4 regions of the Verrucosispora sp. WMMD573 genome follow, and region 2 is predicted to be linked to each of the others. Evidence: riboswitches for the same ligand, from Rfam matches in the RefSeq annotation. Region 2 holds a riboswitch; each other region holds the start of a gene.
What was found. Region 2 has a riboswitch for cyclic di-AMP ahead of O7601_RS28415 (hypothetical protein). Riboswitches for the same ligand answer to the same signal wherever they lie in the genome.
Positions count from the first base shown of each region.

Region 1: another riboswitch for cyclic di-AMP. It lies ahead of O7601_RS09280 (hypothetical protein); the one in region 2 lies ahead of O7601_RS28415 (hypothetical protein).
Region 3: another riboswitch for cyclic di-AMP. It lies ahead of O7601_RS15625 (C39 family peptidase); the one in region 2 lies ahead of O7601_RS28415 (hypothetical protein).
Region 4: another riboswitch for cyclic di-AMP. It lies ahead of O7601_RS07195 (NlpC/P60 family protein); the one in region 2 lies ahead of O7601_RS28415 (hypothetical protein).

Region 1 is NZ_CP114901.1:1,994,533-2,002,215, reverse strand. Features, by position in the region: gene O7601_RS09300 (hypothetical protein) at 1-477, opposite strand, end outside; gene O7601_RS09295 (copper ion binding protein) at 515-724, opposite strand; gene O7601_RS09290 (metal-sensitive transcriptional regulator) at 840-1,136, shown strand; gene O7601_RS09285 (YibE/F family protein) at 1,412-2,761, shown strand; cyclic di-AMP (ydaO/yuaA leader) riboswitch at 2,928-3,059, shown strand; gene O7601_RS09280 (hypothetical protein) at 3,063-4,079, shown strand; gene O7601_RS09275 (carbonic anhydrase) at 4,201-4,899, opposite strand; gene O7601_RS09270 (helix-turn-helix domain-containing protein) at 5,100-5,435, shown strand; gene O7601_RS09265 (hypothetical protein) at 5,532-5,930, shown strand; gene O7601_RS09260 (hypothetical protein) at 6,158-6,946, shown strand; gene O7601_RS09255 (AI-2E family transporter) at 7,039-7,683, shown strand, end outside.
Region 2 is NZ_CP114901.1:6,280,963-6,288,645, forward strand. Features, by position in the region: gene O7601_RS28405 (AAA family ATPase) at 1-1,689, shown strand, start outside; gene O7601_RS28410 (cation diffusion facilitator family transporter) at 1,771-2,688, shown strand; cyclic di-AMP (ydaO/yuaA leader) riboswitch at 2,839-2,971, shown strand; gene O7601_RS28415 (hypothetical protein) at 2,976-4,079, shown strand; gene O7601_RS28420 (PfkB family carbohydrate kinase) at 4,295-5,272, shown strand; gene O7601_RS28425 (5'/3'-nucleotidase SurE) at 5,272-6,096, shown strand; gene O7601_RS28430 (STAS domain-containing protein) at 6,123-6,488, opposite strand; gene O7601_RS28435 (hypothetical protein) at 6,827-6,976, shown strand; gene O7601_RS28440 (hypothetical protein) at 7,177-7,590, shown strand.
Region 3 is NZ_CP114901.1:3,396,698-3,404,380, forward strand. Features, by position in the region: gene pseI (pseudaminic acid synthase) at 1-63, opposite strand, end outside; gene O7601_RS15605 (glycosyltransferase) at 54-1,178, opposite strand; gene O7601_RS15610 (acyltransferase family protein) at 1,516-2,904, shown strand; gene O7601_RS15615 (hypothetical protein) at 3,004-3,648, shown strand; gene O7601_RS15620 (hypothetical protein) at 3,853-4,611, shown strand; cyclic di-AMP (ydaO/yuaA leader) riboswitch at 4,889-5,029, shown strand; gene O7601_RS15625 (C39 family peptidase) at 5,267-6,112, shown strand; gene O7601_RS15630 (DUF397 domain-containing protein) at 6,227-6,427, opposite strand; gene O7601_RS15635 (helix-turn-helix transcriptional regulator) at 6,418-7,230, opposite strand.
Region 4 is NZ_CP114901.1:1,557,481-1,565,163, reverse strand. Features, by position in the region: gene O7601_RS07220 (phosphoribosyltransferase family protein) at 1-445, opposite strand, end outside; tRNA gene O7601_RS07215 (tRNA-Gly) at 579-652, opposite strand; gene O7601_RS07210 (zinc metalloprotease) at 985-1,989, shown strand; gene O7601_RS07205 (pyridoxamine 5'-phosphate oxidase family protein) at 2,058-2,594, opposite strand; gene dcd (dCTP deaminase) at 2,672-3,250, shown strand; gene O7601_RS07195 (NlpC/P60 family protein) at 3,342-4,376, opposite strand; cyclic di-AMP (ydaO/yuaA leader) riboswitch at 4,389-4,511, opposite strand; gene O7601_RS07190 (C40 family peptidase) at 4,703-5,713, opposite strand; gene O7601_RS07185 ((Fe-S)-binding protein) at 5,967-7,683, opposite strand, start outside.

The DNA of each region.
Region 1 (7,683 bases), 2.2 Mb from region 2:
GTCACCGCCGGTCGGGGTGAAGTCGGCGAAGGCCCGCCACACCCCCGCAGAGCCCAGCGGCGAGGCGATCCGCCAGGTGCCGTCCCCGGCCAGTTCCGGATGGACGTGCCGGAAGCCGGAGAGGTCGCGGCGGGCCACGATGAGGTGCATCCGTTCGTCGTGGGTGACGTCGTACCCGGTCACCGGACGGCCGTCGGGGCCGGTGATCCGGAACGCGAACTCACCCGGCGGCGCGTCGACCGGCACCAGGGTGTAGCCACGGTCGGAGACGAGCAGGCCGCCGGGCAGGTGCCCGGCCGCTCCCTCCGGGCTGTCGTCGCCCTTGTGGCCGGCGTCACCGCCGTGGTCCGCGCCCCCGCTGTCGTGGCCGGTGTCGACCACGTTGACCGGGTCGGTCAGCTGCCCCACCCCGTACGCCGCGCCGAACACCGCCGCCAGGCCGAGCACGAAGCCGCTCAGCTTCGTCGCCGTGTGCATGGTTGACCTCTCGGTTTCCGCCCACCGGCCGACCGGCTCAGGCGCCGGCCAGCTCGTATCCGGCCTCGTCCACGGCGGCACGCACCGCGTCGTCGGACAGCGGCTGGTCGCTGGTGACGGTGACCCGACCGGCGGCCAGATCAACCTGCACGTCCTTGACGCCCTCGAGCGCACCGATCTCGGTGCTGACCGCGTTGACGCAGTGTCCGCAGGTCATGCCCTGCACCTGGTACGTCGTGCTGACCATGGAGCTCTCCTCACCTCTTCGAGCTGGTGGGCCGAACACCCACCCTGATACCCGCCGGGGGTATCCGTCGCATCGACCGTACCATACCCCCAGGGGGTACGTTATCCTTGCCCGCATGAGCACACCCGCACCGATCCGTGGCTACACCGCCAGCAAGGACCAACTCCTCGCCCGGCTGCGCCGCGTTGAGGGCCAGGTGCGCGGCATCGAGAAGATGGTCGACGACGACCGTTACTGCATCGACGTGCTCACGCAGATCTCGGCCATTCAGGCCGCCCTGGACAAGGTCGCCCTCGGTCTGCTCGACGGGCACGCCCGGCACTGCATGCACGAAGGTGCCGCCGAGGGTCGGGCCGACGAGATGGCGACCGAGATGATGGCCGCCGTGGGCCGACTGATGAAGCGCGGCTGAGCCGACCCGCCGACGTACCCTCACGACAGACGTCGGCAGGTCGGGCTGGTTACCATTCGCACACGATGGCCAGCCGAAATCCGTGCCTCGCGGCCCGAGGTCGCTGTCAGGCGTACGCCCGCACGGCCGTCACGGGCCGGTCCACAGCTCACGGTACGCAGCTGCCTCGCCACGTTCAGGCCATTCGGGCTGCCCTTCCAGATCGCCGTCCGGCAGCACTGAACCGTCTCGCCCATCGACACGTACTCAGCCCTGAAATCGTTGGGAGACACTGAATGGGCGCCGACCACACCCGTTCCGCTCCGCCCACCCCGCCGGGGGTGCGGCGGATCCTTGTCGTGACGGTGGTCCCCCTCTTTCTCGCCACCCTGGTCGCCGCCATCGTGCTCTGGCCCCGGGACGCACCGCGCCCCGAGGCCGCCGATGACACCCCCCGCTACCACGGCACGGTCACCCGGGTGGTCAGCGAGCCCTGCCCGCCCAACCCGGTGGTACCCGAGGGCACCCCGACGGCCGCGGACGGTCCCTGCGGCACGGTCAGCGTCCGGGTACAGACCGGACCGGACGCCGGGCAGGAGGTGCAGACACCCATCCCGGCAGGGCCGGGTGCTCCCCGCGTCGAGGTCGACGACGACATCATCCTGGTCTCGCTCATCGATCCGGAGGACCCCTCGGTCAGCGCCTACAACATCGCCGAGCACCAACGCGGTAAGCCGCTGGTGTGGCTGGCCGTACTCTTCGCCGCCGCCATCGTCGCCTTCGGGCGACTACGCGGTCTGGCCGCCCTGGGCGGTCTGGCCGCCAGCTTCGCCATCCTGCTGACCTTCGTGCTGCCCGGTATCAGCGCCGGCCAGCCACCGCTCGCAGTCGCCATCGTCGGCGCATCGTTGATCATGTTCGTGGTGCTGTACCTGACCCACGGGGTGTCCGCCCAGACCTCGGTGGCCGTGCTCGGCACGCTCGCCAGCCTGGTGCTCACCGGGCTGCTCGGGCTGGCCGCGACCGGGGCCACCCACCTGACCGGTTTCGGCAGCGAGGACGCCACCACCCTGTCCATGTTCCGCGCCGACGTCGACCTGCACGGCCTGCTGCTCGCCGGCATCATCATCGGCTCGCTGGGCGTACTCGACGACGTCACGGTCACCCAGGCCGCCGCCGTCAACGAGTTGCGCCACGCCAACCCGAACCTCTCCCGCCGGGAGTTGTACCGCTCGGCTACCCGGGTCGGGCGGGCACACATCGCCTCGGTGGTGAACACCATCGTGCTGGCGTACGCCGGAGCCTCGCTGCCGCTCCTGCTCCTGCTGACCGCGGACTCCCGCGCGCTGGGGCAGATCCTGACCAGTGAGTTCCTCACCACGGAGATCGTTCGAAGCGTGGTCGCCACGCTCGGGCTGATCGCCGCGGTACCGCTGACCACCGCGCTGGCCGCGGTCGTCACCACCGCCGGACGCGGCGGCGACGCCGGCGTCCCCGGCGGTGCGTCCACCCCCGTGATTCCCCGGCCGGCGACGGACCGGGCCGAGGCGCTCCGCGCGCTGAGCACCCCACCCACCCGAAACACGCCCCCCGCCACCCCTTCGGGGTGGCCCGACCCGGACAGGAGCACGGACACCACATGGTGACACTCCTCAACGTGACCGCCCCTGCCAATGCGGCTCGTAATCGTGTCGCTAGTCACCCAAAGCGATTACGAAATGACGCATCTCGTCGGGTTCGGGGCGTAGAAGCACAGATGGACCGTCAGGTAACCTCACTGCCGGTCACCGCCGAAGGCGCGCAGCGGCGCCTGCGGTGCCACCGCCCAATCGCCGCGAGGCGAGCCGGGGACCCAGGTACGTGGGGTGAATCCGCGAGAGCGGTAGGGGCCACTTCCGTCCCGAACCCGTCAGCTAACCCGGTCGGCGGTCGATGGAAGGGAAAACAGTGACGGCACCCCTACGCCGCTGGTTGACGCCCGTGGTGGCCGTGTTCGCCGCGTTCGCCGTGTTCGCCGGTCCGATGCCGGCGACGGCCGCACCGAACGACCCCAAGCCCGCCGAGCACGACGACGACCCGCCGATGCTCAACGATCTGATCGAGGCGACCACCCGGGACTACTCCAAGGCCAAGGCCAAACTGGAGAAGTCCAAGAAGCGCCAGCTCCAACTGGCGGTTGAGGTCCGCTCCGCTCAGGCCGACCTGGACGCGCTCTCGCCTCAGGTCGCCCAGATCGCCACCCAGTCGTACCGGACGGGCCGGGTCGGCGCGATCGCCATGCTGTTGCAGAGCAGCGCACCGGACTCTTTCATCAACCGGGCCTCGGCACTGGACGAGCTGAACCTGGTGAACGACAAGAAACTGGGCGAGGTCAACGCGATCAAGCTCCGCGCCGAGCAGGCCAAGCTCGCGCTCGACGCCGAGGTGCGCGAGCAGAAGAAGCTGACCAACGACATGGCGCGCAACAAGAGCGAAGCGGAGAAGTCCCTCCGGCTGGTCGGCGGTGTCGGCCTGACCGGCGGGCTGGTGGACGCCACCTCGCCGGTGGCCAGGATCGCGCCGAACCGCTCCTCGGACGGCGGCTGGAAGCCCGAGTCGTGCAGCCAGAACGACCCCACCACGTCGGGCTGCATCACGCCGCGGACGCTGCACATGTACAAGGAGGTCAAGCGGGCCGGATTCAACCGGTTCGTCGGCTGCTTCCGCCCGGGTGACAAGTTCGAGCACCCCAAGGGCCGGGCCTGTGACTGGTCATTGCAGAACAGCGGCTTCAGCCCGTGGCACAACAACGACACCCGGATCTACGGCAACAACCTGGCGGCCTTCCTGGTCCGCAACGCCGACCGGCTGGGCATCTACTACGTGATCTGGAACCGGCAGATCTGGTTCGCGGCCACGGAGCGCTGGAGCTCATACAGCGGCCCGTCAAACCACACGGACCACGTTCACGTGTCACTGCTCTGACCACCCGACGCGACGCACCAGGGGCCGTCCCGCCAATCGTGGCGGGACGGCCCCCGCCGTTCAGGATGGTCGTCGTCGTCGTTCAGGGCCGTCGTCGTTCAGGACGGTCGTCGGGCGTGGATCAGGGCGCGGTCGCCAGCGCACCGCGGAGTTCGGCTGGTTCCGCGGCGACCGCCCGCACCTCGCCGGCGGCCAGTCGGTACGACATGCCGACCACCGCGCACCGCCCGGCAGCCACCTCCGCCGCGAGGGCCGCAGAGGAGTCCAGCATCGTCTCGACGGTCCGGGCGATGTGGATGTCCACGATCCCGTCCAGGTCGTCCACTCCGGCGTCCTGTGCCCGGTGCAGGCTCGGCACCACGGCGTCGACCACGGCACCCAGATGCCCGGGGGGCGTGGTGGCGGTGGCCAGTGCCTCCCGGGCCGCCTGGACGGCGCCGCACGAGTCGTGGCCGAGCACGACCACCAGCGGCGTACGCAGCACGGCCACGGCGTACTCCACGCTGCCCAGCACCTCCGGCCCGACGGTGTGCCCGGCGGTGCGCACCACGAAGAGGTCGCCCAGCCCGCGATCGAAGATGATCTCGGCGGCGAGCCGGGAGTCGGAGCAGCCGACGATCACCGCGAAGGGGTGCTGTTCGGTCGCGACGGCGGCCCGCCGCCCAGCGTTCTGGTTGGGATGCCGCAGCGCGTCGGTGACGAACCGCCGGTTGCCGGCGAGCAACTCGGCGAGGGCCCGCTGCGGGGCACCGGGAAGATCCGCGGTGAGCAACTCGCGGTCCGGTCCGGGCTGTGGACCGATCGATCCGGGTCGACTCATCCGGCTGCACCTCATCTCTGGAAGAAATGCCTGGTCATCCCGGCCGGCGCTGGTCACGGGCTGCCATCACGGTCACACGCGCGATAACGCACGTCAAGCTATACGTGATATGCACTTCATGCATCAGTCGACGCTTGCGTTCGGCCGCACCGGGGGCCGGTAGCGGCGCGAGCCGGGGTACTCGAACGGCGGGTCATACGATGGCGGGCATGGCGAGCACTGACGGACGGGAAAGCGCGCGGAACTGGACTTTCCTCACGAACCATGCGCACGTCCTGCTCGCCATCGCCCGTAACCCCACCGCCCGGCTACGTGACGTCGCGGCGGAGGTGGGCGTCACCGAACGTGCCGCTCAGGCCATCGTCGCCGACCTGGAGGCGGGCGGCTACCTGCACCGCACCCGGGTGGGCCGGCGCAACGAATACACCCTCAACCCGGCCGGGCGGTTCCGCCATCCGGCCGAGGCCGACCACGAGGTCGGTGACCTGCTGGCCCTCTTCGCCAAGGAGCAGGTGACCGACCCCGCCGAGCGCTGAGGCGGCGGTCCTCCTGATCGGACGACGTGGCGCGCTTCACCCGCTCCGAACGATCGCCGCGCTGCGCTCATGCCGACGGCGGGATAGGTTGGACCGGTGCCGTCTCCAGCGTTCGCCCGTCCACTGTGGCCGGCGATGCTGTGCGCACTACGTGAACTGACCCGGATGGCGCTGGCGACCCTGGTGCTCGCCGTCGGCATCGGCGGGGCCGTCACGGCCGATCCGCCGGCCCGGCCCACCGCCGTACCGCCACCGAGCGCCACGGTCTTCGTCGGCTCGCCATCCACCGCGATGTCGACCGTCCGGCCCGCCGTCGAGCCCGCCCATGCGGTCGAGGACGCCCAGGATTGGCGGGTGTCGGCGAACAGCGCGCCACTGCCATCCGCAGGTGCCGACGCCACGCCGGCCGACGCCACCCGGATCGACCACCGCGTCGCCCCGGTGCCCGCCGTCCGTGCGGGCGAGCCGACCCGGCGCGGCCCACCCACCGGCTGACCGACGGTGGTCCGGCCGACCGATCGGGCCAGGTGACGCTGCCGCCCGCCGGCCGTGCCCAGCGGCCACCCGGCCTCATCGCGCCACCGCCACGGTGATCCCGGGACCGTCCCGGCGAGTCCGATCCGACCGCCCGGGAACGGCATCAACCGTGCTCCAGGTACCCGGCCCGCCGTCACAACCCGCGTCCATCACAGTCGACGACTCATCCCGACCGCGAGGTGTTGATGATGCGTACCGCTCTCTCCTCCGTTCTGCTCGACGCGCCCCGTGCCGCCGCCATCTGGCTGGGCCTGCTCGGCGTGGTGCTGCTCGCCGTCACCGGCCTGCTGCTACGACCTCGACTCTTCCGCTTCGACGCCGGCACCCGCATTCGCGACGCCGCGCTGCCGAGCCGGTCCGACCACGCCGATCAACGACGTGACCAGGAACGCTGGGCCGAGGAGGTCACCATCGCCGCGGAGCGGGCCGACGCGACGGCCCGGCACCGCCGCGACGAATGGCTCGCCGCGCAGGACGAGGCCGAGCAGGCCTGGCGGGCGTACGAGACGGCGGAGGCGGACGTACGCCGGCTCTCCGATGCCGCCGGCATGCCGCTGCCGCAGACCGCCCGCACCCCTGCCGAGTACGCCGACCGTGAGCGCTGGCTGCACCGGGCCGCCCTGGACGCGTACTGGCGGCGGGAACTGTCGGTGGAGCAACTCAGCGACGTCTTCGCGCACCGCGGCTGGGATCCCCGGTTGCACCCGGTGGAGCAGGAGTTGCTGCTGCGTCGGGCGGTACGCGACCACCTCCTGGCCCGGCAGCGGGCGGCCCGGGAACGGGAGCAGGCGACCTGGCGGGCCGCGGAACTCTCCGCCGCCGCGGCGAGGAGCCTTCGCGAGGAAGCGACCGCCGCGCTGTTGCCGGTGGCAGCGGAACGCGAGTCGGTCCTGCCATTGACCGCACCCGGTGCCGCCGAGCAGACCCGGGAAATCCCGGCGGTCGTCGGCCGGGCAGCGGTCGCCGCGTACTGATAGCCGAACGCCCGCCGGCTCGGTCTCAGGCGATTAGTGTCGGAGGAACGTCGACCGGGTACCGACCTCGCCGGACATTGAGGAGGGCCGACGTGGTCGCAAGCGATGGCGGGAACCAACCCGACGAGACGGCGGTTCGGGGCGCCGGGCCGCGCCAGACCTGGGCCGCCCTGCCCTGGCTGGTCCGTTCCGCGGTGGTGTGGAGCGCCTGCCTGGTGGTGATCGCCGCCGGGCTCTACCTGCTGGCGCGGATCACGCTGCTGGTCACCCCGCTGGCCATCGCCGTGGCCGCGACCCTGTTCCTCGCCGCGCTGCTCGATCCGGTGCAGCTGGCATTGCGCCGGCTGCGCCTGCCGGCCGCGCTCGCCGCTCTGCTCAGCGTCCTGCTCCTACTCGGCATCCTGGGCGGCGTCGGCGCACTGGTGTGGAGCCTGACCGCCGACCAGTTCAGCGAGTTGGGCCAGGAACTGCGGCAAGGGCTGGAGCACACCCGCGACTTCGTCACCTCCACGCTGCCGGTCAGCGACGCGCAGCTCGACGGTCTGCTCGACCAGATGCGCAAGGCGATCAGCCAGCAGCAGGTGGACCCGGTCGCCAGCGCCCGCACCGTGGCCGAGGTCGTGGGCTCCGCTCTGCTCGCGCTGGTGCTGCTGTTCTTCCTGCTCAAGGATGGCCGGGAGATGTGGCGGTGGACGCTGCGCCGGGCCGCCGGGCGCAACCGGGACATCGCCGCCGAG
Region 2 (7,683 bases):
GACGACCTGCTGGACCCGGACGCGGCCCCACCGGACATGCCGGTGGTCGGCGACGGTGCGCTGCTGGCCACCCTGTCCCGGACCACCGGTCGGGGCATGCGGGACATCGTGGCCACCATCCAGCGCGAGCAGGACGAGGCGATCCGCTCCCCCGGCTCGGGAGTGACCCTCGTCTCCGGTGGTCCGGGCACCGGCAAGACGGCGGTGGCGCTGCACCGCGCGGCGTACCTGCTCTACGCCGACCGCAGCCGGTACGCCGGCGGCGGCATCCTGGTGATCGGCCCCTCCTCGGTCTTCGTCGAGTACATCGCCTCGGTGCTGCCGTCGCTGGGCGAGGACACCGCCACCCTGCGCTCCCTGGGCAGCCTGTTCCCCGGGCTGGCGGCCACCCGCACCGACCCGCCGGAGGTGGCGGCGATCAAGGGTTCGCTGCGAATGCGCCGGGTGCTGGAACGGGCGGCCCGGGACGCGGTCCCCGACTCGCCGACCGAGCTGCGCCTGCTGTACCGGGGCGCGCTGCTGCGGTTGGAGCGGACCGAGCTGAACGCCATCCGGGACCGCGCGCTGCCTCGCGGCGCCCGGCGCAACGAGGTGCGTCGGGCCGGCTTCGACGGCGTGCTCGCCGCGCTCTGGGCGCAGGCTCGCCGGCTGGGCATCGCCGGGTTGCCGGAACAGCGTGCCTTCGAGGACGAGCTGATCGACCGGACGGACTTCCGCGAGTTCCTCAAGGCGTGGTGGCCCCGGCTGCACCCACGGCACGTGCTCGCCTGGCTGGCCGATCCGCAGCGACTGCGTCGCTACACCGGCGGCCTGCTCTCCGGTGCCGAGATCCGGCTGCTCGGTACGGCGTACCGGGGGCTGGACACGGCCGGCCCGACCGTCGCCGACGTCGCGCTGCTGGACGAGTTGGACGCGCTGCTCGGCAAGCCGATGCGTCCCGCCCGCCCGAAGCGCGACCCGTTCCAGCTGGCCGGTGGGGTACGTGAGCTGAGCACCCACGCCGACCGGCAGCGGGCCGCCCGGCAGGCCGCCCGGGAACGTCCCGAGGACTACCGCGACTACGCCCATCTGGTGGTCGACGAGTCCCAGGACGTCTCACCGATGCAGTGGCGGATGGTGGGCCGACGCGGGCGGCTGGCGTCCTGGACGGTGGTGGGTGACCCGGCGCAGACCGCGTGGACGGGAGATCCACAGGAGTTGGCCCGGGCCCGCGACCAGGCGCTGGGACGCCGCCGCCGGCACCGGTTCACGCTCACCACGAACTACCGCAACTCGGCGGAGATCTTCGCGGTGGCGGCGGCCGAGATCCGGCGGGCGTACCCGGATCTCGCGTTGCCCACCGCGGTCCGTTCCACCGGGATCGACCCGCTCCAGCTCAAGGTGCCGGCATCCGAGCTGGAGACCACCGTCGTGACGGCCAGCAGCGCCCTGCTCGGCGAGGTCGAGGGGACCGTCGGCGTGATCACTCCGGTGCCCCGGCGGAACCAGGTCGCGGCCTGGTTGGGGGCGCTGGGCGGGCAGCGGTTGCAGGTGGTGACCAGCCTGGAGGCCAAGGGCATGGAGTACGACGGTGTGGTGCTGGTCGCCCCGACGGAGATCCGCGCGGAGCCCGGCTCCGGTGTCCGTACCCTCTACGTCGCGCTGTCCCGGGCCACCCAGCGGTTGACCACCGTCGACCCGACCGGTTGAGATCGCGAGCCCGACGATTGCACTTATAGCGATGTTGGCATAGTTGCGTCCCCGGCCCGCCGGACCACGCAAGGTGTTCGGGTGGGCGCCGGCCAAGACCACCATCATGCTGCGGTGTCGAACGCCGCGCATCGCCACTCCGGCCGACTGTGGGCGGCGTTCGCCCTGCTCAGCACGCTGATGGTGGTTGAGGCGGTCACCGCCTTGCGGACCGGCTCGCTGGCCCTGCTCTCCGACGCCGGGCACATGTTCACCGACGTGCTGGGCATCGGGATGGCCCTCGCGGCCGTAGCCGCCACCCGGCGGGCCGACACGGACCCACAACGCACCTTCGGGCTCTACCGACTGGAGGTGCTCGCGGCCCTGGGCAACGCCGTCCTGCTCTCCGGCGTGGCGGTGTACGTGCTGGTCGAGGCGGTACGCCGATTCGGCGATCCGCCCGAGGTGCTCGCCGGCCCGGTCCTGGTGGTGGCGGCACTCGGCCTGCTCGCCAACGTCGCCGCGTTCGCCCTCCTGCGTCCCGGGGCACGGGAGAGCATCAACCTGCGCGGGGCGTACCTGGAGGTGCTGGGGGACCTGCTCGGGTCGCTCGGCGTGATCACGGCCGCCGCGCTGATCGCCGTCACCGACTGGTGGTGGGCCGATCCGCTGGTGGCCGTCGCGATCGCCACGTTCATCCTGCCCAGGACCTGGCGCCTGGGCCGGGCCGCGGTACGCATCCTGGTCCAGGCCGCTCCGGAACACCTTCAGGTCACCGCGGTGTACGACCGGCTGGCCGCGGTCCCGGGCGTGGCCGGCGTCCACGACCTGCACGTCTGGACGTTGACCTCCGGCATGGAGGTCGCCTCGGCGCACCTGACCGTGCGACCGGGCGCCGACGTCGGCGCCGTGCTGGCGGCGGCCCGCGCGGCGCTGCACGAGGACTTCCAGATCGAGCACGCGACCCTCCAGATCGAGCCGCGATCGGATCCGGGGCACTGCGGGGCGGCAGAGTGGTGACCGGAAGAATCGAAAAAGGGCCTTTTGTCCGCTTTTGTTCTGTTCTACTAGTCAACAACCGAACACCAGCAGTAACAGCAGCTGCACCGGTCACCTGGGCACCGGTAGGCTCGGACCCGGCCTCCGCCAGGCGGCACCCACCGGTGCCGGCGGCGACCGCCGCCTAATCGCCCGCCAGGGGCGAACCGGGGAACCATGTTCCTGGGGTGTATCCGCGCCAGCGGTAGGGATCTTCCGTCCCGAACCCGTCAGCTAACCCGGTCGGCGGCTGACGGAAGGACATGTGCATGCCAGCAGTGGCAACGGTAAGACCGGCCGCCCGTACGGCGGCCCTGATCGCCGCCGCGCTCGCCCTCACCCTCGGCGTCGCGCTGGCCCCCTTCACCCCCGCCGCCGCGGCACCGCAGCCGTTGCGGGCGGCAGCACCGGGCGACGTGGACGACGAGGGCGGCACCCCGGCACTGCGGGCCCAACTGGAGGCCGCCAGCAAGGGCTACCTCGACGCCAGGACCGCGCTCGACCGCTCGGTGAAACGCCAGAAGACGCTCGCCGAGCAACTCAAGACGACCGAGAGCCAGGTCGCCGAGCGGGGTACCAAGGTCGCCGAGATCGCCGCGCAGGCGTACCGCAACGGGCGGCTGGGCGCCGCGTCGGCGCTGCTCAACAGCGGGTCACCGGCCGGCTTCATGGACCGGGCGGCGGCCCTGGACGCGGTGGCCGCCAACTCCGACCGCGCGCTGCGCGAGCTCCAGGCGGCCCGGGACGAGGTCAGCGCCACCAAGCAGGCCCTGGACGTCGAGATCCAGGAGCAACGCAAGCAGGTGGCCGTGATGGCCAAGCGCAAGGATCAGGCCGAGCGGGCGTTGACCGTGGCCATCGAGCGGGACGAGGCGGCCGAACGGGCCAGGGCCGCCGAGCGGGCCGCCCGGTCACCGTCGCGCAGCAGCGGGTCGAGCCCCACCGCCGAGCCCGCCCCCCGCAACTCCGACGGATCGTGGCCCTCGGAGTCGTGCAGCGTCAACGACCCGACCCCGGCCAACGGCTGCATCACCCCACGCACCCTGCACGCGCTGAAGCAGGCCAAGTCGGCCGGCTTCACCCGGTACGTCTCCTGCTACCGCTCCGGCGGCTCAGGCGAGCACCCGAAGGGCCGAGCCTGCGACTTCGCGGCCCAGAAGAACGGCTTCGGCGGGGACGCGACCGGCGGCGACCGGACCTACGGCAACAACCTGGCGGCGTACTTCGTCAAGAACGCCGACCGGCTCGCGGTGCTCTACGTGATCTGGTACCGGCAGATCTGGCTGCCCAGCAGCGGTTGGAAATCCTACAGCGGCGCCCGGGGTGACCCGTCCAGCGACCACACCAACCACGTGCACCTGTCGGTGTACTGACCTCCTCGTCGCGCCGGGTGAACCGCTCTTCACGAGCGGTTCACCCGGCATTGCGTTTTCCCGTCGGCCGGCGGGGCACCGTCCCTTCGGCGCGCATCGACGCGTCTCCTTGGTTACCGTCGTACCAGGAAGCGGTATTTGTCCGCTAACGGGAGGAACGCCATGAACGAGCGAATCGCCAGACCCGGCGGCGGTACGGACAACGGGGTGCGGTCGTGACCGGCCGCGTCATGATTTTCGCACCGACCCCGCTGCTGACCGTGACCATCGACCAGCCGAGCGACGCGCCTGAACTGCACCTGCACCCGGGCGGGCAGGGTGTGTGGCAGGCCAGGATGGTGCTGTCCCTCGGCGTGGACGTGGTGCTCTGCGCGGCGCTCGGCGGCGAGGTCGGGCAGGTCCTGGAACCGTTGCTGGTCAGCGAGGGAGTCGACCTCAAGGTGGTGGCCCGCGACTCCGGCGGCACCGGCGGGTACGTGCACGACCGCCGCGAGGGGACCCGTCGGGAGATCGTAGACGTCATCGGCCAGCCGTTGAGCCGGCACGAGCTGGACGAGTTGTACAACCTCGCGCTCGGTGAGGGCCTCCGCGCGCCGGTGAGCGTGTTGAGCGGGCCGAACCATCCGTCCCTGGTCCCCGCGGACCTCTACCGGCGCTTCGCCGCCGATCTCGGCGCCAACGGTGGCCGGGTGGTGGTGGACCTCTGCGGCGAGCACCTCGCGGCCGTCCTGGAGAGCGGCGTCTTCTTCCTCAAGGTGAGCCACGAGGAGCTGATCGCCGACCGGCGGGCCGACGGCGACGACGAGGAACAACTCACCCGCGCGATGTACGACCTGCACGCCTCCGGTGCCGAGAACGTGGTGGTCAGCCGGGCCGACAAGCCCGCGTTGGCGCTGGTAGACGGCGAGGTGTTCGAGGTGCGGATGCCACGACTGGAGGCCGCCGATCCGCGCGGGGCGGGCGACTCGATGACCGCCGGGGTGGCCGCCGTGGTGGCCCAGGGCGGCGATGTCCGCACGGCGATCCGAACCGGCGCGGCGGCCGGCGCGCTCAACGTCACCCGACACGGCCTCGGCACCGGCCGCCTCGACTCGATCAACGGCCTCGTCGACCGGGTCCGGTTGGAACCGGCGGGCGGCCGTCCCCAGGAGCGGACCACCCCCGACGAACTGGCACAACGGGCGGGTGGCTGATGACGCTACGGGTGCTGATCACCAACGACGACGGGATCGCCGCGCCGGGCATCCAGGCGCTGGCCCGGGCCGCCGTCGACCGGGGCCTGGATGTGGTGGTGGCTGCCCCGCTGGAGGAGGCGAGCGGCACCAGCGCCGCGATGAGCGCCGTGGAGCAGGACGGGCACGTGGTGGTCCGCGAGCATCCGTTGCCGGAACTCGACGGGGTGCCGGCGTTCGGCGTCGGTGGCTCGCCCGGGTTCATCGCGCTCATCGCCGTACACGGCGCTTTCGGACCGCCGCCGTCGGTGCTGCTGTCGGGAATCAACCGGGGCGCCAACGCGGGGCGCGCGGTGCTGCACTCCGGCACGGTCGGGGCCGCCTTCACCGCCGCGGCGAACGGCTGCCGGGCGATGGCGGTGTCGCTGGACGTGCTCTCGGCCGGTGAGGCCACCGCGGCCAGCGGAGGTGCCGCGGTGGCGGCTGCCGCCCGGGTACGCGACGCCGAACGGAACTGGGCCACCGCCGCCCGCGTCGCCCTGGATCTGCTGCCCCGGCTGACCGCCGCACCGACGGAGAGCGTGCTCAACGTCAACGCGCCGGATCTACCGCTGGGTCGGCTGCGCGGGGTACGCCAGGCCACCCTGGCGACTTTCGGCCAGGTGCAGATGACCGTGGCCGAGTCCGGGCACGGCTTCGTGCGCACCTCGTTGGAGGAGCCGGGACAGGCGGTACAGCCCGGCACAGATCTGGCTCTGCTCGCCGACGGCTATGCCTCGGTGACCGCGGTGCGGGCGGTCACCGAGGCGGCCGACGTGGATCTGTCCGGCCTCGACGGGGAGTGACCAGGGCCCTGCGGTCGTCGCGGCGGTCAGGCGCCCGGGAGCACTTCGGGCGCCGTGGCCGCCCCGGCGTAGTAGGGCTCGGGCGCGCCGAAGAGACCGAGCAGGCCGGTCACCCAGAGTTGCCGGTGCACGAACCGGCTCGGCTCGGTGACGACCAGCTTCACCCCGCTGACCTCGGCGGTCTGGAATCCGGCGACCATCGCGCTGATGCCCACCGAGTCGATGAAGGTGACCAGCCGCATGTTGAGCTCGATCCGGGCCGGCCGCCCCTTGGCCAGCACCTCGGCGATTGCCTCTTTCACCTCGTACGCGGTGTCGACGTCGATCTCGCCCCGAGGGACGATCTCGATGACACCACCGGGCCGAACCGTCTGCAGGATCGACAGGCTCACGCGAGCACCTCCACTCGCCCGTACGACGGGCGCCTCATCAGTACGCGGGCCGCGACCGACAGTATTCCTTCAAGCACCTCGGTCGCCACCCCTCGGGATGAGCAATTCACGGATCCGGGCACGACAAATCACCCACATCCGAACTTTATTGGCCTTATCACTCAGCGTTCGGCTGCCGCCGACGCCGCCGAACCAGCGTAGCGGGCCGACGCCATCCCCGTCGTTTTCCAGCACTGCCGGCGTGCCCACGAGCACCGGCCCTGACCTGCGCTGGACGCGCGACGGTGGCACGGTGTGCCTAGCATCACGGGTGACCCCTATGACGGGAGGACGACATCATGCTCCGCAGACTCGCCGCGCTCGCCGGTGTCAGTGCCCTACTAGCCCTCGTACTGGCCTGCGGGTTCGGCGGCGGTGACGGTGACGACGACGATGACGATGACGACGACTTCGCCCGCGCCGCGGTGGTGGCGGTCGTCGTCCGCTGACCCCACCCGGTGCGGCGAACCGGGCGCGGCCTGAACCACGCCCGGGGACGCACCTGCCCTTCCGGTCGGGGCGGGTGGTTCGATGGTTTGCGTCCGGGTCGGTGTGGGCACAGCCTCTCGATGCGAACCGCCACCGGCCGGACAACGCCGCCGACAGCTGATGCGTGCACCGGCTCCGGCACTGTCGAGGAGGGAACCACATGTTCGGAACACATCTGCTGGAGCGCCGCAGCAAGCCGGAGCGGATCGCGGACCAGGCGTGGCAACACCTCGTCTCGGCGGTGAACAACGCCGGCGACAGCATCCGCGACTCCGCCCGTACCGCCCGCCACAGCTCCGCCGGTTTCGCCGGCGACGCCGGTGACCTGGTCGAGTCGGCCGCCGAGGAGGCGCGTCACCGGGCCAGCCGCGCCTTCGACGCACTCGCCGGACGCCGCCCGGCGCTGCCGTGGACGTTGCTGATCGGCGCCGCCCTGGTCGGTGCCGCGGTCGGTTGGGCCGCCGGTACCGCCGCACGCGCCGCCGGCAGCCGTGACCGGGCACTGGAGGACATCGAGTTCGTCGACGTGAACCGACCCGACTCCCCCGCCGACCCGACCGATCCCGTCAGCTGACGGTCTCCGCGACGACGGGCCCCACCGACCGAGGCGGTCGGGCGGGGCCCGTCGTCGCGGTCACCCTTGCACCCGCCGGCACCTTCCGAGCAG
Region 3 (7,683 bases), 2.9 Mb from region 2:
CACCACGAAGGGGCGCTCTCCGGCGCCGACCAGATGCGACCCGATCTTGAACGTCATTCCGATCCGTTTCCGTGCGTGCTTACCAAGGTGCGGTCCTGGGCCGGGCTGCCCGGTGCCGGGGCCGACCCGCCTGTCGCGGGATCCCCGCCGGTGCTGCCGCGGAGCCGGCCGGCGAGCCGATGGGCCCGCCGCAGCGCCGCGTACGCCAGGTAGCTGTCGCGGCCGACCAGCCGGTGCTTGAGCCCCGACACTCCGCCTGGTCGGGGGTAGCCGCCGCGGGGCAGGTACGTGCGGTAGTGCGCGGCGACCCGACGGAAGAAGTCCCGGCGCAGGTGCGGATGCAACCGGTCGTCGTTGCCGACCACCACCAGGAAGTGGTTCACCATCAGGTCGAACAGCTCGGCGTGCCAGCGTCCGTCCGGATGCCGGTGCCGCAGCCAGGCGAAAAGGCGGTCGTACTGCTCGAAGGCGTCGAAGTGCCGACCGCTACGCGTGGAGGTGATCGCTCCCTGGCGGCCCTGACGGTACAGATAGCAGACCCGGTCCAGCACGCTGATGCGCTCCGCGCCGATCAGCAGCGGGTGGCTGAACGGGATGTCCTCGTACCAGCCGGGGTGGAAGCGCAGCCCCAACTCGGCCATGAACTCCCGGCGTACCACCTTGTTCCAGGCGGTGTGCTGCACGCGTAGCAGGTGCGGCCGGTCGGCCAGCCGGACCACGCCGGGGATCGCGCGCAGCAGCCGGCTGCTGGCGTCCACCTCCTCGCGCCCGCACTCGTGCACCCGCAGGTGGTCGACCATCATCACGTCGGGGCGGTCCGCTCGTAGCCGGTCCAGCACGGCCGGGATCGTGCCGGCCGGCAGCCAGTCGTCGCTGTCGACGAACCAGACGTACCGGCCGGTGGCCACGTCCAGGCCCGCGTTGCGGGCCGGTCCGAGGCCGACATTGCGGTCCAGGTGCAGGACGCGCAGCCCGGGATGCTCGGCGGCGTACCCGCGCAGCAGGTCGCCGCACCGGTCCGGCGAGGCGTCGTCGACGGCGATCACCTCGACCTGAGCCGCCTCGGCAGGCGGGATGTCGCCGTGGATGGAGTCCAGGCACTGGCGCAGGTACGCCTCGACGCCGTAAACCGGCACGACGATGCTCAGCAGCGGCGTTGGCGTCGGCGGTGTGACCACCCGGAAACCTTCGGCCATCCGGGTTGACGAACCTGGAACCTGACGTGGCCGCGCACGGTGGAGTTTTTGAACAGCCGATGAGTGCCAGGTTAACGAGGGGGCACCTGTCCGACTGGAGGGCTGCCGGTGATCGATCTGGACAAATGTCGCAGCAGGCGTTGCTCCGGAGTGCGGCGGGGCGGCCGAGCCAGGCAGTTGCCTGCCAGCTACCCGAGGTAGGGTGCCCGGCGGGCCGCGCCGACCGGTTGCCTCCACGGGAGAACGGCTCCTGCCGTCATTCCGGCGGCCACGAGGAGATTGGCGTACGAGTGACGGGGTCGACAACCGGGAGGTGGGCATGACGAGCACGTCCCTCGCGCCGTCGGCGACCACCCCACGCGAGCGTACGGACGCGGACCGTCTGCCGTCGCTGACCGGGCTGCGGTGGATCGCCGCGCTGCTGGTCTTCGGTTTCCACGCCGGCACCATGCGCATCATCGCCGATCCCGGTCCGCAGGCGGTGGTGGGCGAGATCTTCACCCTGGGCCTGTCCGGGGTGCAGTTCTTCTTCATCCTCAGCGGCTTCGTGCTGGTCTGGTCCGCGCGGCCTGGTGCCTCCCGGCGCCGGTTCTGGCGGCGTCGGTTCGCCAAGATCTATCCCAATCATCTGGTGCTGTGGGCGCTGGCCATGCTGGCGATGCTCTGGTTCGCCGATCCGATCAACCCGGTGGCGGCGCTGGAGAATCTCCTGCTGGTGCAGGCCTGGGATCCGCGGCCGGGCCACTTCTACAGCATCAACAACGTCAGCTGGTCGCTCTCCTGCGAGCTGTTCTTCTACCTGTGCCTACCGCTGGTGCTGCCGGCGGTGCGACGGGCCCGACCGTGGCTGCTGTGGGCTGTCGTGATCGCGGTGCCGCTGCTCATCCTGGCGCTCTGGCCCGGGCAGGCTCTGGTTCCGGAGCCGGATCGGTGGTGGTTCACCCAGGTCTTCCCGCTGGTTCGTTCGCTGGAGTTCTGGATGGGCGTGGCCGCGGCCGAACTCATGCTGCGGGGCCGCTGGCGGGGGCCCCGGCTCCCGGTGGCCAGTCTGATCTTCGTCCTGACCTGGGTGGCGGCCTCCCAGTGGATCCGGGCCGAGTTCTGGGCGGCGCTGCTGTCGGCGGCGTACGTCCTGGTGATCGCCGCTGCGGCCGACGCGGACGTGCACGGGCGGCGCTCGCCGTTGCGCTCCCGGACGATGGTCTGGCTCGGCGAGGTCTCGTTCGCGTTCTACCTGGTGCACGTTTTCGTGATCATGACGATCCTGCGGTTGACCGGCGACTGGGGTACCGGCCTGCCCGGCTGGTGGGGTCCGCTCGCGGTGGTCGGGTTCCTGCTGCTCACCCTGGGACTGGCCGCTCTGTTGCACAGGTACGTGGAACAGCCGATGATGCGTCGCCTGGCCCCATCCCGACCGCCGCAACCCGGCCCGCCGGACGCGGCGCGTACCAGATCATCGGGCGCTGCGGCGCGACCTGTGTCGCCGGGCGGCGCGGTGCGCTCCGAGTCGCCGGGCGGCGCGGCGCGCTCCGAGCCGCCGGGCGGCGCGGCGCGCTCCGGGTCGCCGGGCGCGGCGGGTTCCGAGACGTCGCCCGGACCGTCGGTGGTCGGACTGCCCCGACAGCGGGCATCCCGGGACGGTGCGGACCCTGCCGGCGGCGTTGATCATAGCGGCGACCGTCCATCACGGACGGTAGGTTTGGAGTAGCCTGACCTGCCCGTATCGACGTACCCGGCGACGCGCCGGGCGATTTCGACACGCCCGTGGCTGGTGCGTCCCGGCCGGTCGTGGCGGTAGCGTGACGACGTGCTTCCCGCCGCGCCCGCCCGTCCTCTGTGGTGGTTGGCGCGCTGGGCCGCGCGGCTGTTGACCGGGCTCGCGGTCGCCGCCGCCTTCACCCTCGGCCCCTGGGCACTGCCGGGGCACCCGGCCGCCGCCGACCGGTTCACGGCCACGGCAACACCGATCGAGACCTTCGTACCACCGACGTCCGCCGACTGGCACCAGGCCGCCCCCCTCGACCTGGCTGACACTCGCGGCCAAGCCGCACTGCTCGATCTGGCCGCACCCCTCGATCTGCCCGCACTGCTCGATTTGCCCGCACTGCTCGATCTGGCCGCCGCTCGCGGCCAAGCCGCACCCCTCGACCCGGCCACCGCTCTCCATCTGGCCGTGCCGTTCGATCTGGCCGCCTGCCTCGACCTGGTTGGCCTGGCGACGTCTACTTCGCGGTGTGCCGGTCACTCAGCGGACCCGGCCGGAGGTTGCGCCTCGTCGACCGCGCGGGGCGCCGACGATCCCACCGACCCGGCCGGGGTGTCCGCGACACAGCCGACGGCCTGTGGTCGGTCCGGGCTGACGGCGCTCGGCAGCGTCGCTGCGCGCGTCACGCGGGTGCCGGCGGCCCCGGTCGGGGGCGTCCAGGCCGCCCGCGCCCCACCGCACGCCTGATCTCCGGCGACCTTCCGTCGCGTCCGCACCGCTCGGTGCCGCACCCGCGCCGAGCACCTGCCAGCCCGTTGCGTCAGCCGCGCCGTCGGCAGCTGCCAGAACGAGCGACACCGCCGCGCGAACCCGCAATCGCGCCGCAACGCCATTCGCGATCCGCTGCCGGTACGGCCACCGGCGCCGTACCGATTTCCCCGAGGTGCCGACATGGAGAAGACCGTTCTCTACCAGTTCCTGATCGAGGTGCCACGCGCCGCCGCCATCTGGTCGGGCCTGCTCGTGCTCGCGCTGGGCGTACTCACCGTGCTGGTCGCCCGTCCGGAGCCGGCCGAGCCGGTGGAAAGACCCGCCGACGAGGACGCGCTCCGCGCCGCGACCGAGGAGGCCGACCTGCGCCGATACGCGGACGAGGTGGCGGTCGCGGCAGCCGGCGCCGGGCAGAACGCCGAGCGACGGCGTACGGCGTGGCGGGTAGCCCAGACGGAGCTGGACCGCGCCTGGGCCGCGTACGACCAGGCGGAGGCCGCCGCCCGGCGGCTGGCCGACGTCGCCGGACTGCCGACCCCACGCACCCCCCGAACCCCGGCCGAGTACGCGTCCCGCGAACGCTGGCTGCGCCGGGCTGCGATGGCCGCCCACTGGCGTGGTGACCTGACCGCCCGCCAGCTCAGCGACGTGCTGGCACGCCGGTCGGGCTGGGACCCCCGGCGTCACCCGGCGGAGCAGGAGGTGGTCCTCGCCCGGGTGGTGCGTGACAACCGCCTGGCGGCCTATCGGTCGGCCGCCGAGCGGGAGCGGGAACTGTGGCGGGCGGCGGAACTGGCCGCCGAGGCGGCTCGCGCCCTCTCCGCCGAGGCGTACGCGGCCGCCGAGCGGCTCCGACCGAACCGGCTGCCCGTCTCCGGTCGGGCCACCGTCGGGCGACCCGGCCTGCTCCCGCGCTGGCGTCCGGCTCGCTTCGGCTGAAATTCCGTGAGCTGAGTCACATTAGCCGGAAATTCGGTCACTGATCGTAGGTAAGGCGATTACCGCAGTAATCTCCACTGAGATTTCCACCGGCCGTCCGGTTGTTACCCGAAGGTGCCCGAAATGCCATCGGTCCCATTGGGCGACGGCAGTTCCCCGGTACCCGAAAATCGCCGCCCCAGATGATGTTTAAGCAGGTCAGGGTGGGTTGGCTTCGAGGTGACCGGCCAGTAGTGTCAGCGCGTCCGGTGCGGTAATCGATCGCAGGAAGCGACGCCGTACCGACCCGCTCAATCGTGATCTCACGAACCGGGGACCCACTGCACCACTGGGGTGAATCCGCGAGCCTCGACTCGCGGTAGGGCGTCTTCCCGCCCGAATCCGTCAGCTAACCCGGTCGGCGGTGACGGAAGGAGTACCAACCCTCGTGCAGTCCGATGTGATCCCCCCGTTCCCCCGCCTCCACGGCACTGCGGTGCCCGTGCTCGCCGGCCCGATCGCCGCGAGCTGACCCCCGGTCATCGCCACCGCCCGGCCTTTCCGGGCGTACCCCTTGAACGGCCTGTCCCGCTCACCCGGGCGGTCGTCGGCGCCCTGCTGCCGACCCGACCGCCGGAGCCGGTGTGCCGTTCTCCCCTCAGCCCGTGGAGGAACCGTGAAGCACACCCTCTCCCGCCGGCTCCGCCGGCTGGTCACCGAACGCCCCTATCAGCTCGTTGCCGGCGCTGCCGTGGCCCTCGTCCTGGCCACCGGCACCGGAGCGGCTCTCGCCGGCACCGGAAACACCCCGGCACCCACGCAGGCCACGACCGCCGCCGAACTGCGCAGCGACACGGTGGCCGCGACGAGTCAGGCGGAGGTCGCGCCGACGACCGCCGCACCCAGCAGCGCGGCATCCAGCAGTGCCGCGCCGGCCAGCGCAGCCGCCTCGCCGTCGCCGAAGGCCACCTCGGACCCGGACCTGGTAAGCAAGAAGGCGGCACCGAAGCCGCCGGCCTCGAAGGTTCTGAAGTACGACCACCAGGCCCAGACCAACGGCTACTACTGCGGTCCCGCCGCCGTGCGTAACGCGCTCAGCGCCGCCGGTGTCGCGCGTAGTCAGGACGCCCTGGCCAGCCAGCTCGGCACCACGTTCGCCGGCACCAACTCGGCCGAGGACACCACCCGCGTCCTCAACGCCGTCGTCAAGGGCGACCCGTACGAGACCACGATGATCCGTGGCGGTGCGGCCAGCCCGGCCCAGATGGACCAGCTCCAGGCGGACGTCGTCGCCGCCATCACCGACGGGCGGGGCGTCGTGGTGAACGTCGCCGGTTCCGTCACCGACAACGCAGGCCGCTGGCACTCCTTCCCGGGAGGCCACTACATCGCCGTGGTCGGCTATGAGGACTCCGGCCGCCTGGTGAAGATCGCCGACTCGGCCGACGCCTCGTACCCGTCGTACTGGATCAGCACCATCGACCTCGCCAACTGGGCCGCCACCCGCGGCTACTCGGCCTGATCGCATCGTCCCGCTGCACCCGGAAGCCCTCGGCCCGCTGGCAGAGGGCTTCCGTTTCGGGTACGTCAAGCGGCGGGTCATGCTGGTTGCCGGGTCGACGTAGCTCGGGGTTCGTCAGGCGTGCGCGCGGTGCTGCTTCGCCAGGCCGACGAAGCTCGCCCAGGCCGCCGGGGTGAAGGCCAGCGTGGCGGCGTCGCGGTTCTTGGTGTCGCGGACCAGCACGATGCCGGGCAGGTTGTCGGCGACCTCCACGCAGTCGTTGCCGCTGGAGCCGCTGCGGGTGGACTTGCGCCAGGTCGCGCCGTTCAGATCCATGGCTTCACAACATCCTTCATGCGCTCGATCGACTGGCGGCCGGACAGTGCCTCGTTGCGCACCGTCTCCCACTTCGACAGCAGGACACTCAGGTCGTCGTCCTTGTCGACCAGGACGCCGCCGAGTTGAGTGTCCAGATTACCCACCCAGCCGCCGTCCGCGCTCCTCGCCAGTATGAAGGGGCCGGTCAGTCCATCGTGCATGGCGACGCCGGTGGGCACCAGGTGCACGCTGATGTTGGGCCGGGTGGCCAGCTCCATCAGATGGTGCACCTGCTCGACCAGCACGTCCTTCAGCTCCTCGTCGACCCGCCGCAGCACCACCTCGTCGATCACCGCGACGAGCTGGGGCGGGTCGTCCTGCTCCAGCACCGTCTGCCGGGCCATCCGGTTGGCCAGCCGACGCTCCACCCCCGCCTCGGTCAACGCGGCGTCGGTCCGGATCACCGCACGGGCGTAGCGCTCGGTCTGGAGCAGGCCCGGCACCAGCGTCGGCTGGTAACAGCGGAGCTGCCGGGCGTTGCGTTCGGCCTCCAGGTAGGGCAGAAACCACGCCGGCTGGCGCAGCACCTCGGCGGTCCGCAGCAACTCCTCGAACATGCCCCCGGTCTCCAGGACCTCGTCCGCCCGCTTCGCGTACGGCCGATCGAGCGGGCGGGTGCCCACCTCCACAGCGGACACCAGGGACGCCGAATAGTTCGTCCGCCGACCGAACTCCTCCTGGTTCATGCCGGCGGCAGTACGCAGCCGGCGAAGCTGCGTACGGATCAACTCATGCAGGTCGGAAGGCTGCTCGCGTTCCATGTCCCCTCCACCGGGTCTGTCAAGATCGCCAAGAGGCCGCCCAGCGCCGGATCGGGGCACCCGGACCCCACCGTGGCCAGCGTCGATGCCTTCCGACCGTAGTGCCGTCCTCACCAGACTGTCACGCAACGGGGCCGCTCCCATCCACAGGGGACGGGGCGGTTCTGTCCCGGGGTCGCCCGTGCGCCTTCCCCCGCGTCCGGGCGGCCCCTCCGATCGCCGACTGGGAGGTTGATGTGCGTACCCGGGTTGCCTGGCACCTGTGCCCGACGACGCTGCTGCCGGTGTTCTCGCCGGGGCAGCCGTTACTGCCGGAGTCCTCGCCGAAGCGGCAGGAGCAGCGCGGCTCCCGGCTGCCACCGCCTCAACCACGCATTGGCCGCTGCCCATTTCAGCATGACCCAACGCCGTCGCAGGGCCGACAGGCGTCGCGGGGCCGACAGGTGTCGCGGG
Region 4 (7,683 bases), 1.8 Mb from region 2:
GGACGCTGCACCCTACCCAGGTGCTACCGCACTGCTCGACCAACTGTCTGGCGGTGAGTGCCTGGTTGCCTGTCTCGATCCAGTCGTCCACGAGCAGAACCCGGTCGCGTGATCCAAGTGAGGATCGCTGCACGCGCAGAGTGTGCGACTGCTGACGGTAGTCGGGGTCGGCTGCCGCTGTGATCTTGTCGCCTGGAAACAGCCCCTCACGCTTGCGCACCGGTACGAACCCGACGCCCAGTTCCACGGCCGCAGCGCCCCCGAGAAGGAATCCCCGGGACTCGATCCCGCAGATGGCTGTGAGATCCGAGTTCCTGAACGGCTCGACCAGACCTGCGACGACATGGCGGAGCGCCGTGGCATCGCGGAATATCGCCCACACGTCAGCGTGGCCTTCGATCCATCGGAAGTGCTTCAGCAGCGCACCACGTGCGGAGTCGGACATGGTGGGATTATGGCTGCCGGCGTCGATGACTGCCGTGACCCCGCTCGCGACCCAGGACAGCGTGACCCCGCTCGCGACCCAGGACAGGTCGAAGGCCCTGTCGGGACTCGCATCCTGACCAGGGCCTTCGTGGTGGAGCGGGTGACGGGAATCGAACCCGCACTGTCAGCTTGGGAAGCTGATGTTCTGCCATTGAACTACACCCGCGAGCGGAATCACTCTACCCGAGCCCTCACCCGGATGCACCCAGGGCCCCACCCCTCACGCCGCGCAACGCGCGACGCGCGACGCGCGACGCGCGACGCGCCAGGGTCGGTCCGAGACAGCAGGATCCCCGAAGTTGCTGCGTCGTGGCGGGACGGAGGCAGCAACATCCCCGAAAGTGCGTGGATCTTGAGCTCCGGGTGGGTACAGCGAGAAGTTTCCTCACCGCAACATATGGCCATGTTCAAATCTGTCTATCGGTTGTAACGTCTGCCTCACGTTTTCCGCACGACGCGACACAACCCCCGGTCGCGTCGCCAGAAAGAGGTGGGCATATGGGACTGCGTCCCGTCCTGCTGAACCGGCGTACGGCCGGCATCGCATCGACGTCGCTCGCACTGGTGCTCGGCGTGGCCACGGTCGGCCTGCTGCCGGCCGCCACCACGACCGCGAGCCCGGCGGCGGCCGCCGTCACGGCCGACGAGGTGTGTGAGGATCCGACGGGCACCCTGGCCCGGGCCAAGGGTGGCAGCACCGTCAAGCACGATCCGAACCAGTTGACCCTCGCCCAGGTGCACCAGCGTGAGGCCGAGTTCGCCGACATCCTGCAAGAGCGCGCCAAGCGAGTTGGCCAACGCACGCTGAGCGCCCAGGCGGCTGCGGCCTCGGTCACCATCCCGGTGGTGGTGCACGTGATCCGCCGGGACACGACCCGGGCCGGCGGGAACATTCCCGACTCGATGATCCAGTCCCAGATGAACGTGCTGAACCAGTCGTTCAGTGGCGCGACCGGTGGTGCCGCGACCGCCTTCGCGTTCCAGTTGCAGAGCATCAACCGGGTGACCAACTCGTCGTGGTACCCGATCCGGCAGGGCTCGTCGGCCGAGCGGCAGATGAAGACCCAGCTGCGGCAGGGCAACAAGGCGACGCTCAACATCTACCTCGGCGCGCTCAGCAACAACCTGCTCGGCTGGGCGACCTTCCCGCAGAACAGCCTGAACGTTATGGACGGCGTGGTGGTGCTCAGCGAATCGCTGCCCGGCGGCACTGCCACCAACTACAACCAGGGCGACACCGGCACCCACGAGGTCGGCCACTGGCTGAACCTGTACCACACCTTCCAGGGCGGTTGCTCGGGCAGCGGCGACCAGGTGGCGGACACCCCGGCCGAGGCATCGCCGGCCAGCGGCTGCCCGACCGGCCGGGACACCTGCTCAAGCTCGGGCCGCGACCCGATCACCAACTTCATGGACTACTCGTACGACTCCTGCATGTACCAGTTCACCTCGGGCCAGGCCACCCGCATGATCAACGCCTGGAACGCGTACCGCGCGGCATAGCGCGTCCGCCGCACCGCGTACCGCAGGTGCCGGCTCCTTCGAAGGGGCCGGCACCTGCTGGGTGTGGGTCAGGCGGCGCGGCGGTGATGCCGCCCGGCGCGGGCCGGCACCGGGCGCGTGGCCTGGGGTGTGGCGCCGGCCGGGTCGAGCCAGACCTGGACGGCCGGACGGGAGGCCAGCTCACTCGGCCCAGCCACCGACTGCTCCCGTCGAGCCAGCATCGCCACGTCGACCGTGAACTCGAAGAGGCACCAGTCGGCGTGCGGGGCGGCCCGCGCGGCGAGCGCCAGCCGGGCGACGGTGGCGTCGTCCGTGACGGGCCGGGCGCGCCCGGCGACGTACGCCTCGTCGTCGCTCTCCTCCGGCGGAAACGAGTGCAGCGCGTAACGGCCGTCGCGCTCCAGGTCGCGCCGCTTCGGTGAGTCGATCACGAAGCAGTAGAGACCGTCTTCGGTGATCACCGGAGAGACCGGGTGTACCCGGGGCCCGCCGTCGGCGCGGACCGTGGCCAGGTAGCCGAAGCCCGGGCCGTACTGCTGCATGAGAAGGCGGATCCCGTCGGCGAGTCGGGGCTCGTCAGCGGCGAATTCGGACCAGGAAGCCATGCCGACATCCTATCGAACACACGTTCGAAGCGGGTAGTCCGACACGCGTGTCGCATACCGGCAGCTATGGTGTGTCGATGCTGCTCTCCGACCGTGACCTGGTCTCCGAGATCAAGGCGGGCACCCTGGCGCTCGAACCGTTCGAGCCCAGTTTGGTGCAGCCCTCCAGCATCGACGTACGACTGGACAAACTGTTCCGGGTCTTCAACAACCACCTCTACACCCACATCGACCCGGCGACCCGACAGGATGATCTCACCTCCGCGGTCGAGGTGCCCGACGGCCAGGCGTTCGTGCTGCACCCGGGCGAGTTCGTGCTCGCCTCGACGCTGGAGGTCATCTCACTGGGCGACCAGCTCGCCGGCCGCCTCGAAGGCAAGTCCAGCCTGGGACGACTCGGCCTGCTCACGCACTCCACCGCCGGCTTCATCGATCCCGGCTTCTCCGGCCACGTCACCCTGGAGCTGTCCAACGTGGCCAACCTGCCGATCACCCTCTGGCCGGGCATGAAGATCGGTCAGCTCTGCATCTTCCGGCTCTCCTCGCCGGCCGAGCACCCGTACGGGTCGGCCGTCTACGGCTCCCGCTACCAGGGCCAGCGCGGCCCGACACCGAGTCGCGCCTGGCAGAGCTGGCGCACCTGGCCCACCCGGTGACACCGCGGCCGTTGATCCACTGCGCGCACCAGTAGGGAGCCCGCCCCGCTCCGGGAGCGGGTCCTACGGCGGTACGCCGAGCCCGGCCATCTCAGCTTGGCCGACCGAAGCTGTGCACCGGGCTGCTGTCCAGCCGCTTCATCTGCACCGGCTGACCCGCCCGGGAGGCGTGCACCACCCAGCCACCACCGACGTACATGCCGACGTGGTGCAGGTCCCGGTAGTAGAAGACGAGGTCGCCGGGGCGCAGCGCACCGCGACTGACCGACGCGGTGACCTGACGCTGCCTGGCCGCGTTGTGCGGCAGTGCGACACCGGCCCGCGACCATGCGGCCAGCGTCAGACCGGAACAGTCGTACGCGTCCGGCCCCTCGGCGCCCCAGGAGTACGGCTTGCCGATCTGGGCGCAGGCGAAGGTGACCGCTTCCCCGGCCGCTCCGCCGGGGTAGCTGGCCGGACAGGGCGCCGGCCGCAGCGGCCCACCGCCGCCCTTCCCGTACGCCCGTAGCCGGAGCCGCTGCAACCTGTCGATCTCGGTGTCGATCTGTCGCCGCTTCGCCGCGAGATCGGCATCGGTGCGGGTCAGCTGATCGATGGTACGGTCCAGCCCGGCCTTGGCCGCGACGAGTTCGTCGCGCAGTTCACTCGCGTGCCGGACGTCCTGCTGCTGGACCCGGGCGTACCGGTCGAGCAGGCTGAGCTGCTCGACTACCTCACCCGGCGACCGGCTGCCGAGCAGCGCGTTGACGGCCCGTACCTGCTCACCCTTGTACGCGCGGGCAGCGAGCTTGCCAACCCGATCCATGGCCTCGTCCACCTGGCGTTGCAGCGGCGCGATCCGGGCAGCCAGGGCGTCCGCATCCCGTCGCTTGCCGGCCAGGTCCTGCCGGGTGGCGTTGTGCTGTTCGATGACGGGTTCGAGCCGGTTCCAGTCCTCGTCGATCCGGCGCTCGATGTCGGCGACCGTGGGGTCGGCCCAGGCGGCCGCCGCGCCGCCGGTCAACATCACAGCGGTCGCGGCCAGGGCGGCGGGGATGCAGCGGTACCAGCGAAAACGCGGCGCAGCCGTCGGTCGGCCGGACAATCCCGGACGTGGTGACGGCGGCCGCGGGGCACGGTCTGCCACCGGTCTCAGCACTCCTTCTTCCCATACCGCCAACCGGGTTCGGGCGGGAAGGGGCGCCCTACCGTGACGCGCACGGATTCACCCCGGATACCTGGTTCCCGGGCTCGCTCACGAGCGATTCGGCGGTGTCGGACCGTTACCACCCGGGGTGGGCGGACCTGCCAGCGGCCGACGATTGCCCAGCGTAGGGACGATCGGCGTCGATACGCAACACAACCGCGCCGTCACTGTGGGTGCTGACATCCGACAACGACGAGGGCCCCCGTCGACTTGACCGGGGGCCCTCGGGCGCTTCTGCGCGACCGCTCAGCGGACGCTGGGGCGACTCAGCCGGGTCGGCGGAAACCGGCGACCGGCATGGTCGTGATGGGCGAGACGTTCACCGGCTTGCCGGCCCGTGGCGAGTGGACCATCTGGTTGTTGCCCAGATACAGCCCCACGTGGCTGACATCGCTGCGGAAGAAGACGAGGTCGCCGGGACGGGCGTCGGAACGGGAGACGGCCTTGCCCTCGTTCCACTGGGCACCCGTGAAGTGGGTGAGGTAGATGCCGGCGGCCTTGTACGCGTACTGGGTCAGGCCGGAGCAGTCGAACGAGTTCGGGCCGGTCGCTCCCCACACGTACGGCTTGCCGACCTGGGCGCAGGCGGTACGGATGGCCGTGCGGGCGGCGTCGCTGACCACACCGTTGATGGTGGGGCAGTTGGTGGTCTTCACCGTGGTCACCGGCAGCGACTTCTCCAGTCGCTTGATCTCGGCGTCGATCTGCTTCTTCTTCGCCGCCAGCTGCTTCTGCTTCGCCTCCTGATCGGCGATCAGCGCGTCGAGCTTGGCCTTCTGGTCGTCGTACTTCTTGCGGATCTTCATGACGCCTTCGAGCTCGCGGCGCTCCTGTGACGCCAGCCGATCAAGGAAGGCCATCTGCTCGCCGAGCTCGTTCGGCTTGGAGTTGAGCAGCACGGCACCGATCTCCTTGGACGGGCCGGTGATGTAGTAGCGGGAGGCGAGATCGGCGACCCGGTTCATCGCCAGCTCGGTCTCCAGGGCCAACGGCTGGATCTTCTTTTCCAGGCTCTTCGACTTCTGCTTGTTGACCCGCAGCTGGGAGCGCACCTTGTTGTACTGCTCGATTGTGGGTTCCAGCTTCTGCCACTGCTTGTCGATCTGGGCCTCGATCTCGTCGACCGAGGGTTCGGCGTACGCGGGGGCGGCGAGCAGGCCGGCACCGACCGCGGCGGCGGCGACGAGGACGACGAGCCCACGGGCGGCCCTACGCAGGCCACCCGGACGAGATCGCCCTGGCGCACGACGATGAAGGGGCATGGTTGCCACCGGCAGCGTCTCCTTTGCAACCGACCACCGGGCGTCCCGCGAGCGGTAAGGGGCGGGGACAGACGACCCATGGCGGTCGGTGCCCCACATTAGGGAACGGTAGGTGGGGAATCAAGGCGACCAACGGCTCATTCACCTTTGCGCGACGGTACGCATACAAAGGGTGTCGGCCGATTCGTTATAGTTGCGTACGTCAATTCAAAACCGGGCGGGGCGGCACTGGATAGGGGTACCGCCCCGCCCGGTGTGTTCGGGCCGGTCAGCTCGCCGCCGGGGTGGCCTCTCCGGCACCGCCCACCTGCTCGGGCTTGACCGACCGGAGCAGGACGCTGGCCACGTCGACCACCTCGACCTGCTCGCCGGCACCCTTGCCGTTGACCCCGTCGCTGAGCATGGTCGAGCAGAACGGACAGCCGACGGCGACCGTCCTCGCCCCGGTGGACATGGCCTCCTCGACCCGGTCAACGTTGATCCGCTTGCCGATGCGCTCCTCCATCCACATCCGGGCACCACCGGCACCGCAGCAGAAGGAACGCTCGCTGTTACGCGGCATCTCGGTCAGTTCACCCGCGATCGCGTTGCCGAGCACCTCGCGTGGCGGGGTGAAGACCCGGTTGTGCCGCCCCAGGTAACACGGGTCGTGGTAGGTCACCCCGCCGTCGACCGGCTGCACCGGGGTGAGCCTGCCGGTGGCGACCAGGTGGGCCAGCAACTGGGTGTGGTGCACCACCTCGAACTCACCGCCCAGTTGGCCGTACTCGTTGCCAAGGGTGTTGAAACAGTGCGGGCAGGTTGCGACGATCTTGCGCTTGGCCTTCTCCCGGCCCTCGAACGCTTCGTTCAGGGTCTCGACATTCTGTTGCGCGAGCATCTGGAAGACGAACTCGTTGCCGATCCGCCGGGCCGGGTCGCCGGTGCAGGTCTCCCCCTCGCCGAGAATGGCGAAGGAGACCCCTGCCTCGTTGAGCAGGGTCGCGACGGCCCGGGTGGTCTTCTTCGCCCGGTCCTCGAACGCACCGGCGCAGCCCACCCAGAAGAGGTACTCGAAGTCCTCGATTTCACCGACCCGCGGCACCTCGAAGTCGAGCCCCTTGGTCCAGTCCTCACGGGTGTTCTGCGGCGCCCCCCACGGGTTGCCCTTGTTCTCCAGGTTGCGCAGCATCACGCCGGCCTCGGAGGGGAAGCTGGACTCGATGAGTACCTGGTAGCGACGCATGTCGACGATGTGGTCGACGTGCTCGATGTCCACCGGGCACTGCTCGACGCAGGCGCCGCAGGTGGTGCAGGACCAGAGCACGTCGGGGTCGATCACGCCCCCGGACTCGGCGTCGCCGATCAGCGGCTTCTCCGCCTCGGCGAGGGCCAGCACGTCGACGTGGGCGAGCTGCGCGGCGGTGGCCTTCTCCTCGCCGGTGAGGTCCTTGCCGCCGCCGGCCAGCAGGTAGGGCGCCTTGGCGTACGCGTGGTCGCGCAGACTGAGCACCAGCAGCTTGGGCGACAGTGGCTTACCGGTGTTCCAGGCCGGGCACTGCGACTGGCAGCGGCCACACTCGGTGCAGGTGCTGAAGTCCAGCAGACCCTTCCAGGTGAACTGCTCGACCTGGGCGACGCCGAACTGGTCGGACTCCGGGTCCGCATCCTCGAAGTCGAGTGGCTTGCCGTCGCTCATCATCGGCCGCAGCGCGCCGAGACCGGAGCCGGCGGCACCCGGCTTGCGCTTGAAGAAGATGTTGGGGAAGGCGAGGAAGCGGTGCCAGGCGACACCCATCGTCACATTCAACGAGATCACGATGACCCAGGCCATCGAGATCGAGATCTTGACGAGCGCGGCGACGCTGACGCCGGAGTCCCAGGCCGGCAGCAGGGCACCGACCGCGTGACTGAGCGGGGTGGCCCAGGTGGGGTACTCGAAGTGATCGGTGGCCACCTTGAAGCCGCGGATCAGAAAACCCATGACCAGTACGGCGAGGACGACC